DNA from 2 places in the Faecalibacterium sp. Marseille-Q4896 genome. Region 1 is predicted to be linked to the other one. Evidence: a T-box and tRNA genes for the amino acid it is inferred to sense, from the RefSeq annotation. Region 1 holds a T-box; the other holds one or more tRNA genes.
What was found. The T-box of region 1 lies ahead of pheS (phenylalanine--tRNA ligase subunit alpha). A T-box ahead of a tRNA ligase gene usually reads a tRNA of that ligase, here a tRNA-Phe.
Positions count from the first base shown of each region.

Region 2: it has a tRNA-Phe gene. The T-box ahead of pheS (phenylalanine--tRNA ligase subunit alpha) is inferred to sense a tRNA for this amino acid. The anticodon was not compared.

Region 1 covers NZ_JAFREG010000007.1:1,705-7,018, forward strand. The annotation lists gene pheT (phenylalanine--tRNA ligase subunit beta) at 1-1,306, opposite strand, end outside; gene pheS (phenylalanine--tRNA ligase subunit alpha) at 1,325-2,347, opposite strand; T-box leader at 2,427-2,665, opposite strand; gene J3348_RS10805 (glucosyltransferase domain-containing protein) at 2,788-4,458, opposite strand; gene J3348_RS10810 (glucosyltransferase domain-containing protein) at 4,505-5,314, opposite strand, start outside.
Region 2 covers NZ_JAFREG010000008.1:33,946-39,259, reverse strand. The annotation lists gene recG (ATP-dependent DNA helicase RecG) at 1-1,231, opposite strand, end outside; gene J3348_RS11610 (GNAT family N-acetyltransferase) at 1,382-1,864, shown strand; tRNA gene J3348_RS11605 (tRNA-Cys) at 2,246-2,320, opposite strand; tRNA gene J3348_RS11600 (tRNA-Gly) at 2,349-2,424, opposite strand; tRNA gene J3348_RS11595 (tRNA-Asp) at 2,511-2,587, opposite strand; tRNA gene J3348_RS11590 (tRNA-Gly) at 2,617-2,692, opposite strand; tRNA gene J3348_RS11585 (tRNA-Phe) at 2,723-2,798, opposite strand; gene J3348_RS11580 (toprim domain-containing protein) at 3,154-5,145, shown strand.

The sequences.
Region 1 (5,314 bases):
TGTCGATCATGGTCTGATCCGGCACGGTGATACCCAGCACGCCGCAGATCTTAGCCGGAGTGGTAACGATGTGCTTGCGCTCCATCGGGCGGCCATCGGTCAGGTCATATTCCAGTGTGGTGATGTCGCCGCAGTCCAGCTCCTGGATCAGGTGCAGGGCACGGGCAAGGCCCAGTTCAGGAGAGTGACGGTCCACGCCCTTCTCGTAGCGGGCAGAAGAGTCGCTGTTCTGGCCCAATGCGCGGCTGGTCTTACGCACGCAGTCGCGGGCGAAGGTGGCACACTCAAACAGCAGGCTGGTGGTGTTCTCATCCATGCCGGAGTTTGCGCCGCCCATGATGCCGGCAAGTGCCACCGGCTTTTCGGCATCGCAGATGACCAGATTGTTGGGGTTCAGAGTGAACTCCTTCTCATCCAGCGTGACGATCTTTTCGCCCGCATGGGCGCGGCGCACATCGATGGTGCGGCCGGCGACCTTGTTCAGGTCAAAGGCGTGCATGGGCTGACCCATTTCCAGCAGGGTGTGGTTGGTGATATCCACCACATTGCTGATGGAGCGCAGGCCGCACAGAGCCAGATGGCGCTTCATCCAGCGGGGAGACTCGCCCATGCGGATGTTGCGCACATAGTGTGCCATATAGCGGGGGCACAGATCCGGAGCCTCCACCTTGACGGTGATGGGCGCATCCGGTTCGCAGACAGTCTTGTAGTCCATGGCGGGCATGTGCAGGGGCTTGCCCAGAACGGCAGCCACCTCGCGGGCGATGCCCAGAACGGACTGGCAGTCCGGGCGGTTGGCGGTGATGGAGATATCAAAGATATAGTCATCCAGACCCACCACGGGAGCAATGTCGGTGCCGGGGACAGAATCCTCGGGCAGAATGAGCAGGCCGTAGACCTCAGAGCCCGGGAACAGGTCGTCGTTCAGGCCCAGCTCTTCGCCGGAGCACAGCATACCGTTGGACTCCACGCCCTGCATCTTGCGGGCCTTGATCTTGATGCCGCCGGGCAGGGTGGAGCCATCCAGAGCAGCGGGCACGCAGTCGCCCAGCTTCATGTTGGCGGCACCGGTGCTGATGCGGATGTCGTGGCCGTAGTCGCCGCAGTCCACCACACACTTGGTCAGGTGGGTGCCCTCCTGCTTTTCCATCTCCACGATCTTGCCGACAACCACCTTGCTGATGCCGGCATCCAGCGGGATCAGCTCTTCGACCTCAAAGCCGCAGGAGAAGAGCTTTTCCTCCAGTTCCTGCGCAGTAACGTCGATATCTACAAATTCTTTTAACCAGCTGAAAGGTACTTTCATTGTCTCTTCTCTCCCCTCTTATTCGTGGAACTGCTTGAGGAACTGCAGGTTGTTCTCGAACATCAGGCCGATGTTGTTGATGCCATACTTCAGCATAGCGATACGCTCGATGCCAATGCCGAAGGCGAAACCGGAATACTCGTCCGGGTCGATATTGCAGTTCTCCAGCACCTTGCGGTTGACAACGCCGCCGCCCAGCACCTCGATCCAGCCGGTGTGCTTGCACAGCGGGCAGCCCTTGCCGTGGCACTCGAAGCAGCTCACGTCCACCTCCACGCTGGGCTCGGTGAACGGGAAGTAGGAGGGACGCAGGCGGGTGCGGGTGTCAGCGCCGAACAGCTTCTGCACGAAGGTATTCAGTGCGCCCTGCAGGTCGCCCAGCGTGATGCCCTTATCCACCACCAGGCCTTCCATCTGGTGGAACATGGGGCTGTGGGTAGCGTCCGAGTCGGAGCGGAACACACGGCCGGGCATCAGGATCTTGATGGGCGGCTTCTGAACGTCCATGGTGCGGATCTGGCCGCCGGAAGTCTGGGTACGCAGCAGGAACTCATCGGACAGGTAGAAGGTGTCCTGCATGTCGCGTGCCGGGTGATCCTTGGGCACGTTCAGGCGGGTAAAGTTGTGGTCATCGTCCTCGATCTCCGGGAAGGTGCCCACCGAAAAGCCCATGCCGGAGAACACGTCGATGATCTGGTTGGTGATCAGGGTCAGCGGGTGCAGACCGCCCACAGAGCGGGTCTTGGCGGGCAGGGTGATATCCACCGTCTCCGCAGCATTGCGGGCAGCAAGCTCTGCCTGCTTCACCTGTTCTGCAGCAGCGTCGTAATCTGCCTGAACCTTTGCCTTGAGTTCATTGATGATCTTGCCCATAGCGGGGCGCTCTTCCGGCGCAACGGTGCGCAGGTTCTTCATCAGGGCAGGGATCTTGCCGTTTTTGCTGAGGTACTCCTGCCAGAAGGAGGCCAGCGTTTCCTTGCCGGACACCTGACCAAGGCTTTCAGCGGCCTGTTTTGCCAGCTCGTCGATCATTGCTTGCATGGATGTTCTCTCCTTTATTCTTCGTGTTGATGAGCGGAGTGCAACAAAAAAGCTCCGTCCCCTGCCCGATTTCTCAGGCAAAAGGGACGAAGCTGTTGATTCTTAGCTCCGCGGTACCACCCGGTTTCCACCCGTGCACAGATGCCGGGCGGCTCTCAGAACGCCGTAACGGGGCGTGGCCGTTCTGTACTACTGCTGTTTCGCACAGACCGCTCAGGAGCGAACTTCAGCACAGATACACCCGGAAGCCCTCTCAGCCGGTGAAGCTTCTCTCTTTGCCGTGTACGCCATACCTACTCTCTCCGTCGCTGCGTTTGGGAGTATTCAGGTTTTATAACCAAGAGCTATGTTACCACATTTCGGGACAGTTTGCAAGGGCTGTGCAGCCACTTTCCGCAAAAATCGCGTTCGGTGGAGGTTTTTTCACAAAGCCGCAGCCATTATGAATCGTTTATGTCATCCATTATGAGCTGAAACAATTCTCCCAGGTCGATTAGTGGCGCAAACTCTTTATCAACTTTGTAATCATCTGAAATTTTTACCGCGACCACACCGTCGATCTGCTGGATATATCCTTCCTGCGGATAGACTGGCATCTGTTCCAGCTCTGTTCTGCTGTACAGTTCCCCATACTGTTCCACCGAGCAATGCTTGAGTTTTGCCGGAGTAATATCCCTGAAAACCGCTTTCCAAGACGCTCTGGCCGAGTAATCGTTCAGCCAGAAGCGGCCCATCTGCGCATACGGATTTGCATAGAGGTAATACTCCCTCTTCATAAAACTGGAGTTCGAGCTGGGTCTGCCCACAAACAGTACCGGCAGCTGCTCGTTATCGTCAAAATATCCGCTGCTCATCAAGTCGTCCGCAATGTGATCCGACATGCTCTTGAGTGTTTTCCTTCCCTCATACATAGCTTCCTGATCGATCACGGCAGAGCAGACATTTCCATAGACGACCAAAACCGCAAGTACTACAGCCCCTGTCCGGGCAGCACATACATACTTTTTTACCATAGGCTGATTTGTGCGCGTCCCTTCAAGCAGCAGCAGACATACCGGCACGAACAGATTCAATCCTTCGCCCATCTGCAAAAGCCAGACCGCCTCGCTTGTGATCAGCATGATGGCATTGCACATGATGGGCAAAACGATCAGCGTTGCCACTCCCAGAAGGATATATTCCCAATTTTTCCGGTGAAGCATTTTTCTGAAGCGGTTCAGCAGTCCGATGCTCAGCGCCAGAAATACCAAAACGAAAAATCCCACCGGCTGCAGAATGTTATGCCGATAGTAATTCTGAAAAAAGTAAGCTCCAAACAGTTGGTAGGTCTCTGCAATGGCATTGGGCAGATTTTTCAGTATAGAAAGTACCGAAACATCCGCTCCTCCATTATAACTTGCCATCTGCCATCCACATGCCCATACGATCAGCTTTGTGAGCAGGAAATACAAAACCATTCCTGCAGCTGCGCTGCAAAGACTTCTTCCAATGTGGGCATGGACCTTTTCTCTGTCCACATTGCGGAACAGAAGCAGTAGAAGATATGTCAGCAGGAGCAGACAAAAGTTATCAAGGCTCGTCTGATAGCACGCAAGGCTCATGACCAGAAGCAGTGCTCCCTGTACGACCGCTTTTCTAAAATCTGCGGCACGAACCACACGCTCTGCCGCCAGAACGGAAAACAAAAATGAGCAGCCAAACACCGGCGACTGAAACCGATATGACAGCTGTATTCCAGTGACCGTGCTGGCCAGAACAGCCATACCCGCCAGATAGGTCACGACAGAATCCTTCTCTGTAAAAAACTTCCGAAGCAGGGTAACAGCCAGCGCCGACATGGAAAGCGTCAGCAATGAATTGAAAGGTTCCGTCTGGATGCCAAACCGCAGCGCATCGATCACCGGCCAGAGCCATCGGCCCGTGACTACCTGCCAATAGCCGCCAAAGAACCATGTATTGTTCCATAATCCGTCAAATGTATTGGTCAGCCGCTGGCTGATCAGCAGGAAAAACACTACCGCCGAAAACAGCAGCATCACCAGAAAATATCTTAGATCCGATATATCCAGCCCAAGGTCGTCCGGTTTCTGTACATCGATTTTTTCTTTCATCGTTATTTTCTCCATCTGTCCTGTTTTATGTTCTCAGGCTCATTTGTTATTCATCGATCAGATAATCCTCTGATACCTTCACGATCACAATATCACCCACCTGCTGGATATATCCCTCCTGCGGATAAACCGGCATTTCTGCTACCAGTTCGGTCTGTCTCAGTTTCTGATAATCTTCATCTTCGCACAGCGTGATCTCCACCGGAGTGATCTTTTCAAACACGCCGCGCCAGGAAAGTCTTGCGCATTCCGGTGACAGCCAGAAACAGCCCATCTGTGCATACCTGTTGGCCGAAGGGTACAGGTCGCCTTTTTTAAAAGTCGGGTTCGAGCTGGGCCTGCCTGCGATCATGACCGACCAGTGATTTCCTTCGTCAAAGCAGCCTTCCTCCGTCAGATCGTTCACGATTTGGTCCGACATTACCCGCAGTGAATCCCGGCCCTGCCGCATTGCCTCCTGATCGACAGCCATCATGTAAACATTTCCGTATACGACCAGAAATGCAAACACCAGTACCAGCCATCGGGCTTTGTTGCCCTGTTCCGGACGGGTGCCCTCCAACAACAGCAGACACAACGGCACAAATAACGCAAGGCCTCCGCCCATTTGCATTCGCCACACAGCTTCACTGCTGATCAGCATCATGGCATTGCAGGCAAACGGCAGTGCCAGCAGAGCGGCAGTGCCCAGAAGCAGGCCCCCTGTTTTTCCACTGCGCGCCATCCGCACAAAACGGCAAAGGAACCATACCGCAAGCATAGCCAGCACTGCTGCGAACAAGCCGAACGGCTGCAGTGTATTATGCCGGTAGGCATTACGGAAAAAGTAAATTCCGAATATCCGATACGCCTGCAG
Region 2 (5,314 bases), on a different contig from region 1:
GCGGATTCGCGGCCTTTTCAGCCAGCATCCCGCGCTGCCGTACCCCAAAGCGGTGCTGCTCGTCGATCACGGCAAGACCAAGCCGGGCAAATTCTACGCCTTCGCTGAGGATGGCGTGGGTGCCCACCACAAGGTCGGCTTCGTCGTTCCGGATGGCGGAAAGGGTGGTGCGGCGTGCAGCGGCCTTCATGCCGCCGGTCAGCAGGGCCACCCGCATCCCGAAGGGGGCAAGCATCCGGTTCAGGCCTTCGGCGTGCTGGGTGGCCAGAATTTCTGTCGGGGCCAGCAGCGCGGCCTGATACCCCGCCCGGATGCAGGCCCAGATGGCGGCAGCCGCCACCAGCGTTTTTCCGCTGCCCACATCGCCCTGCAAAAGGCGGTTCATGGAAGTCTCGCCCGCCATGTCGGCCAGAATCTCGCTCACGGCCCGGCGCTGGGCTCCGGTGGGGGAGAAGGGCAGGCTGGCCCAGAACAGGGACGGGTCGGCAAGCTGCATGGGCGCACCGGTGGCAGCGGCACCCCGGTTTTTCATCCGGCCAATGCCCAGCTGCAAAACCAGAAGTTCTTCATAGATCAGCCGCCGCCGGGCTGCATAGGCCTGCTCTTCGGTGGCAGGGCAATGGATGGCCCGCACGGCATCTGCCTTGGAGAGCAGACGGTATTTTGCCAGCATTTCCGGCGGAAGAGGGTCGGGCAGAAGCTCTGCATGGGGCAGCAGCTGCCGCACGCACTTAGCGATGGCATTGCTGGTCAGGCCCTCGGTCTGGGGGTAGACCGCTTCAAAGGGAGAAGCCTTGATCTGCTCGGCGGTGCGCACCTGCGGGTTGACCATCTGGCGGCGCAGCATCCCGCCGGTAACGATGCCCTGAAAATAATATTCCTGCCCAAGCTGCAGCTTCTGGGCGGCATACGGATTATTGAACCATGTGATTTCCAGACTGGACACATCGTCCCCGGCAGTGATGCGCTCCATCCGCCGCCCGCCCGGCAGGATACGCCCGCCGGGTTTGGCGAACACCTCGGCCCTGACGACGCACTCCACATCGGTGGGCGCTTCGGCGATGGAATAGGGTTTGGTGAAGTCGATATATCTGCGCGGGTAGTGGCACAGCAGGTCGGCCAGCGTCACGATGCCCAGCTTCTCGAACCGCTCAGCGGTCTTGGGGCCAACGCCCTTCAGATAGCGCACCGGCGTATCCGGGGTGAGGGTGGTATGGTTTTCGGCGGGCATGGCGTGTCAGCTCCTTTCCTGGATGCAATATAGCCATTGTAACACGGAGCGGCAGCGGATGCAAATGGCCCAAAAAGGAAAAACCGGCAGGACCTTTGCCTTTGGGCAGGAACTGTGGTACACTCGGAAGAAAAAGAGGGGAGAATATTTATGGAGATCCGTAAGGGGACCTTAAAGGACTTGGAGGCCATTGCAGCGGTGGAGGCGGCCTGCTTCCCGGCGGCAGAGGCGGCTACGGCAGAGGAGTTTGCCGAGCGGCTGCAGCAGTACGGCGATCATTTTTGGCTGCTGTGGGAGGGGGAAAGGCTGCTGGCCTTTGTGGACGGCTTTTGCACCGACTGGCCGGACCTGACCGATGAGATGTACGCCGACGCCTCCCTCCACCGGGAGAATGGTGCCTGGCAGATGATCTTTGGGGTAAACACCATCCCGGCCTGCCGCAGACAGGGGTACGCCGGGCAGCTGCTGCAGCAGGCCATTGCCGACGCCCGGGCCCAAGGCCGGAAGGGGCTGGTACTGACCTGCAAGGAGGCCCTGGTGCACTACTATGCAAAGTTCGGCTTTGTGAACGAGGGCGTTTCCGGCTCCACCCACGGGGGCGTGGTGTGGTACCAGATGCGGCTGAAGTTCTGAGGGGGACGATCTGGAATGGCCTACGCCTTGCTCCGGCCGTATTCAGCGGAAGAATAATTTTTAAGAGAGCAATGCCGGAGCGTCCGCGGAAGCTCCGGCATTGCATTTTCACTGGAGGGGGCGTAAAGGTAGACGGCATTTGCAGTGCCGCTTTCTGCGAAAGTGCGGCACTGCGGCAGACTTTTCGGCTTAACTGCAAAGTGACCGGTTTCGCTAGAGGCTCTCCCTTTGAGGAAAGACTTCCCCCGTTCCGGGGGAAGATGTCACCGCAGGTGACAAAAGGGGGAGTCTGTCACCGTAGGTGACGGAGAGGGCGAGGAGGCTGATAGGGAACAACACAAAACAAAAAAATCCCGGAAGCTTCAGCTTCCGGGAATCTTTTGGAGGTGACGACCAGATTTGAACTGGTGGATGAGGGTTTTGCAGACCCTTGCCTTACCACTTGGCCACGTCACCATATTTAGGAGTGAATTTCCACTCCTGTTGGAGCGGCCGACGAGGCTCGAACTCGCTACCTCCACCTTGGCAAGGTGGCGCTCTACCAGATGAGCTACGGCCGCATATTCGGTGCATTTTACCTTGCACCCATCATTTCTGATGCCCTGAAAACAAGTTTCAAAGTAGGTGAAAGCTTGCGCTTTCTTGGTGGCGACCCGGATCGGGCTCGAACCGACGACCCCCAGCGTGACAGGCTGGTGCTCTAACCAACTGAGCTACCGGGCCATATTGGAGCAACCGTTGCTGCTCCGTTATGGAGCGGCCGACGAGGCTCGAACTCGCTACCTCCACCTTGGCAAGGTGGCGCTCTACCAGATGAGCTACGGCCGCATATTGGAAACCCTGCTGGGTTTCCTTGACTGGTGCCTCCGATCGGAATCGAACCAATGACACGGGGATTTTCAGTCCCCTGCTCTACCGACTGAGCTACAGAGGCGCACCGGACGATGATTATTATACCTGAAATTTCGATTTTGTAAAGGGGTAAATCCAAATTTTTTTCAGAAAATTGAAACTTTCTTGATTTTGGTCGCTCCAGCGCGTAAAATAAGAATGACTTTTTTCAACCTGCTTTCGGCACATCCGGCACAGGACGTGCTGTGTGCGGGCGTGCCAAACAGAAATTGACAAATTCAACAACCTATGGTTTAATGAAAATGAAATGATTCAGGCGCTTTTGCCCTTTTTCTCTGTGTATACCTATATTATAGTAAGAAAAGGGCAGAGGCGTTTTATGATTTGACTACAGACGGCCCGCTTTTTGCAAGAAAGGCCGGGCCGGGAGGAGCAGCATGGCAAAAAAACAGGAATATGGCAACGAGAGCATTACTTCTTTGAAGGGTGCCGACCGTGTGCGTAAGCGCCCGGCAGTTATCTTTGGCTCAGACGGCGTGGAGGGCTGCGCCCACTCCATCTTTGAGATCGTCTCCAACTCCATCGACGAAGCCCGCGACGGCCACGGCGATACCATCAACGTGACCCGCTGTAAGGATGGCAGCGTTATCGTTGAGGACTTTGGCCGCGGTATGCCCGTGGACTGGAACAACGGCGAGGGGCGCTACAATTGGGAGCTGTTGTTCTGCGAGATGTATGCAGGCGGCAAGTATGGCGAGGGTGAGGATAACTATGAGTTCAGCCTTGGCTTGAACGGTCTGGGCCTGTGTGCTACCCAGTATGCTTCTGCATGGATGACCGCCGATATCTACCGTGACGGATACCACTATCACCTTGATTTTAAAAAGGGCGAGAATGTGGGCGGCCTGCAGAAGGAAGCCTACAAGGGCCGCCGCACCGGCAGCATCATTCACTGGAAGCCGGACGACGAGGTGTTCACCGACATCGATGTGCCCGGCAGCTACTATAAGGATACCCTGCGCCGTCAAGCGGTGGTCAACGCAGGCCTGACCCTGAACTTTACCGATGAAAAGGAGAAAGACCCTGCCACTGGCAAGGCGTGGTACGAGAGCTGGTGCTATGAGCACGGCATCGCGGACTATGTGGCCGAGGTGGCAGGGGAGGATACCCTGACCCCGGTGTTCAGCTGTGAGAGTGAGGCATCCGGCCGGGACCGCGAGGACCAGCCGGATTACAAGGTGCGCATGAGCGCGGCGTTCTGCTTCTCCAATAAGGTGCAGATGCTGGAATATTACCACAACTCTTCCTGGCTGGAGCACGGCGGCAGCCCGGAGCACGCGGTGCGCACCGCCTTTGTCTATCAGATCAACAAGTACCTGAAGGAAAAGAACCTCTATAAAAAAGGTGAGAGCGCCATTAGCTTTCAGGATGTGCAGGACTGCTTGGTGTATGTCTCGTCCAGTTTTTCCACCCGCACCAGCTACGAGAACCAGACCAAAAAGGCCATCACCAACAAATTCGTCTCGCAGGCTATGACCGACTTCCTCAAGCATTATCTGGAAGTGTATTTTCTGGAAAAGCCGGACGAGGCCCAGAAGATCTGCCAGCAGGTGCTGGTGAACAAGCAGAGCCGTGAGCATGCGGAAAAAACGCGCCAGAGCATCAAAAAAACGCTGTCCACCCAGATCGACCTTGCCAACCGGGTGCAGAAATTCGTGGACTGCCGCACCAAGGATGCATCTCGCCGCGAGCTGTATATCGTGGAGGGCGATTCCGCTATGGGTGCGGTCAAGTCCAGCCGCGACAGTGAATATCAGGCCATCATGCCCATCCGCGGCAAAATTTTGAACTGCCTGAAGGCCGACTATGCCCGCATCTTTAAATCGGATGTCATCGTGGATCTCATCAAGGTGATGGGCTGCGGCGTGGAACTGGGCGGCAAACACAACAAGGAGCTGGCCACCTTCAATCTCGATAATCTGCGGTTCAATAAAATCGTCATTTGTACCGATGCCGATGTGGACGGCTACCAGATCCGCACGCTGGTGCTCACCATGCTCTACCGCCTGACCCCGACCCTGATCGAAAAGGGCTATGTGTATATCGCAGAGTCGCCGTTGTATGAAATTACAACGAAAGACCGCACTTATTTTGCATACACCGAGCCGGAAAAGACAGCGTTTCTGGAAGAGATCGGCGAGAAAAAATACACCATCCAGCGCTCCAAAGGTCTGGGTGAGAACGACCCCGAGATGATGTGGCTGACCACCATGAACCCGGAGAGCCGCCGTCTTATTAAAGTGATGCCCACCGATGTGGTGCAGACCGCGCAGGTGTTCGATATCCTGCTGGGTGATAACCTTGCAGGCCGCAAGGAACACATTGCGCAGCACGGCGCAGAATATCTGGACGATCTGGATGTGAGCTGATGATTTTAAATTGCCTCCGCTTGCGCTCTGGCAATGACAGAGGTAACGTTATTTTAATTTGGTGATTTGTCGCAGCCTGCGGGCTGCTCCAAATCACGTTTTCACGAAGAAGGCCCCAACGGGTCACGGCATTTTAAGGGAAAAATGCAGAAAACCGGAACGGCTCCAT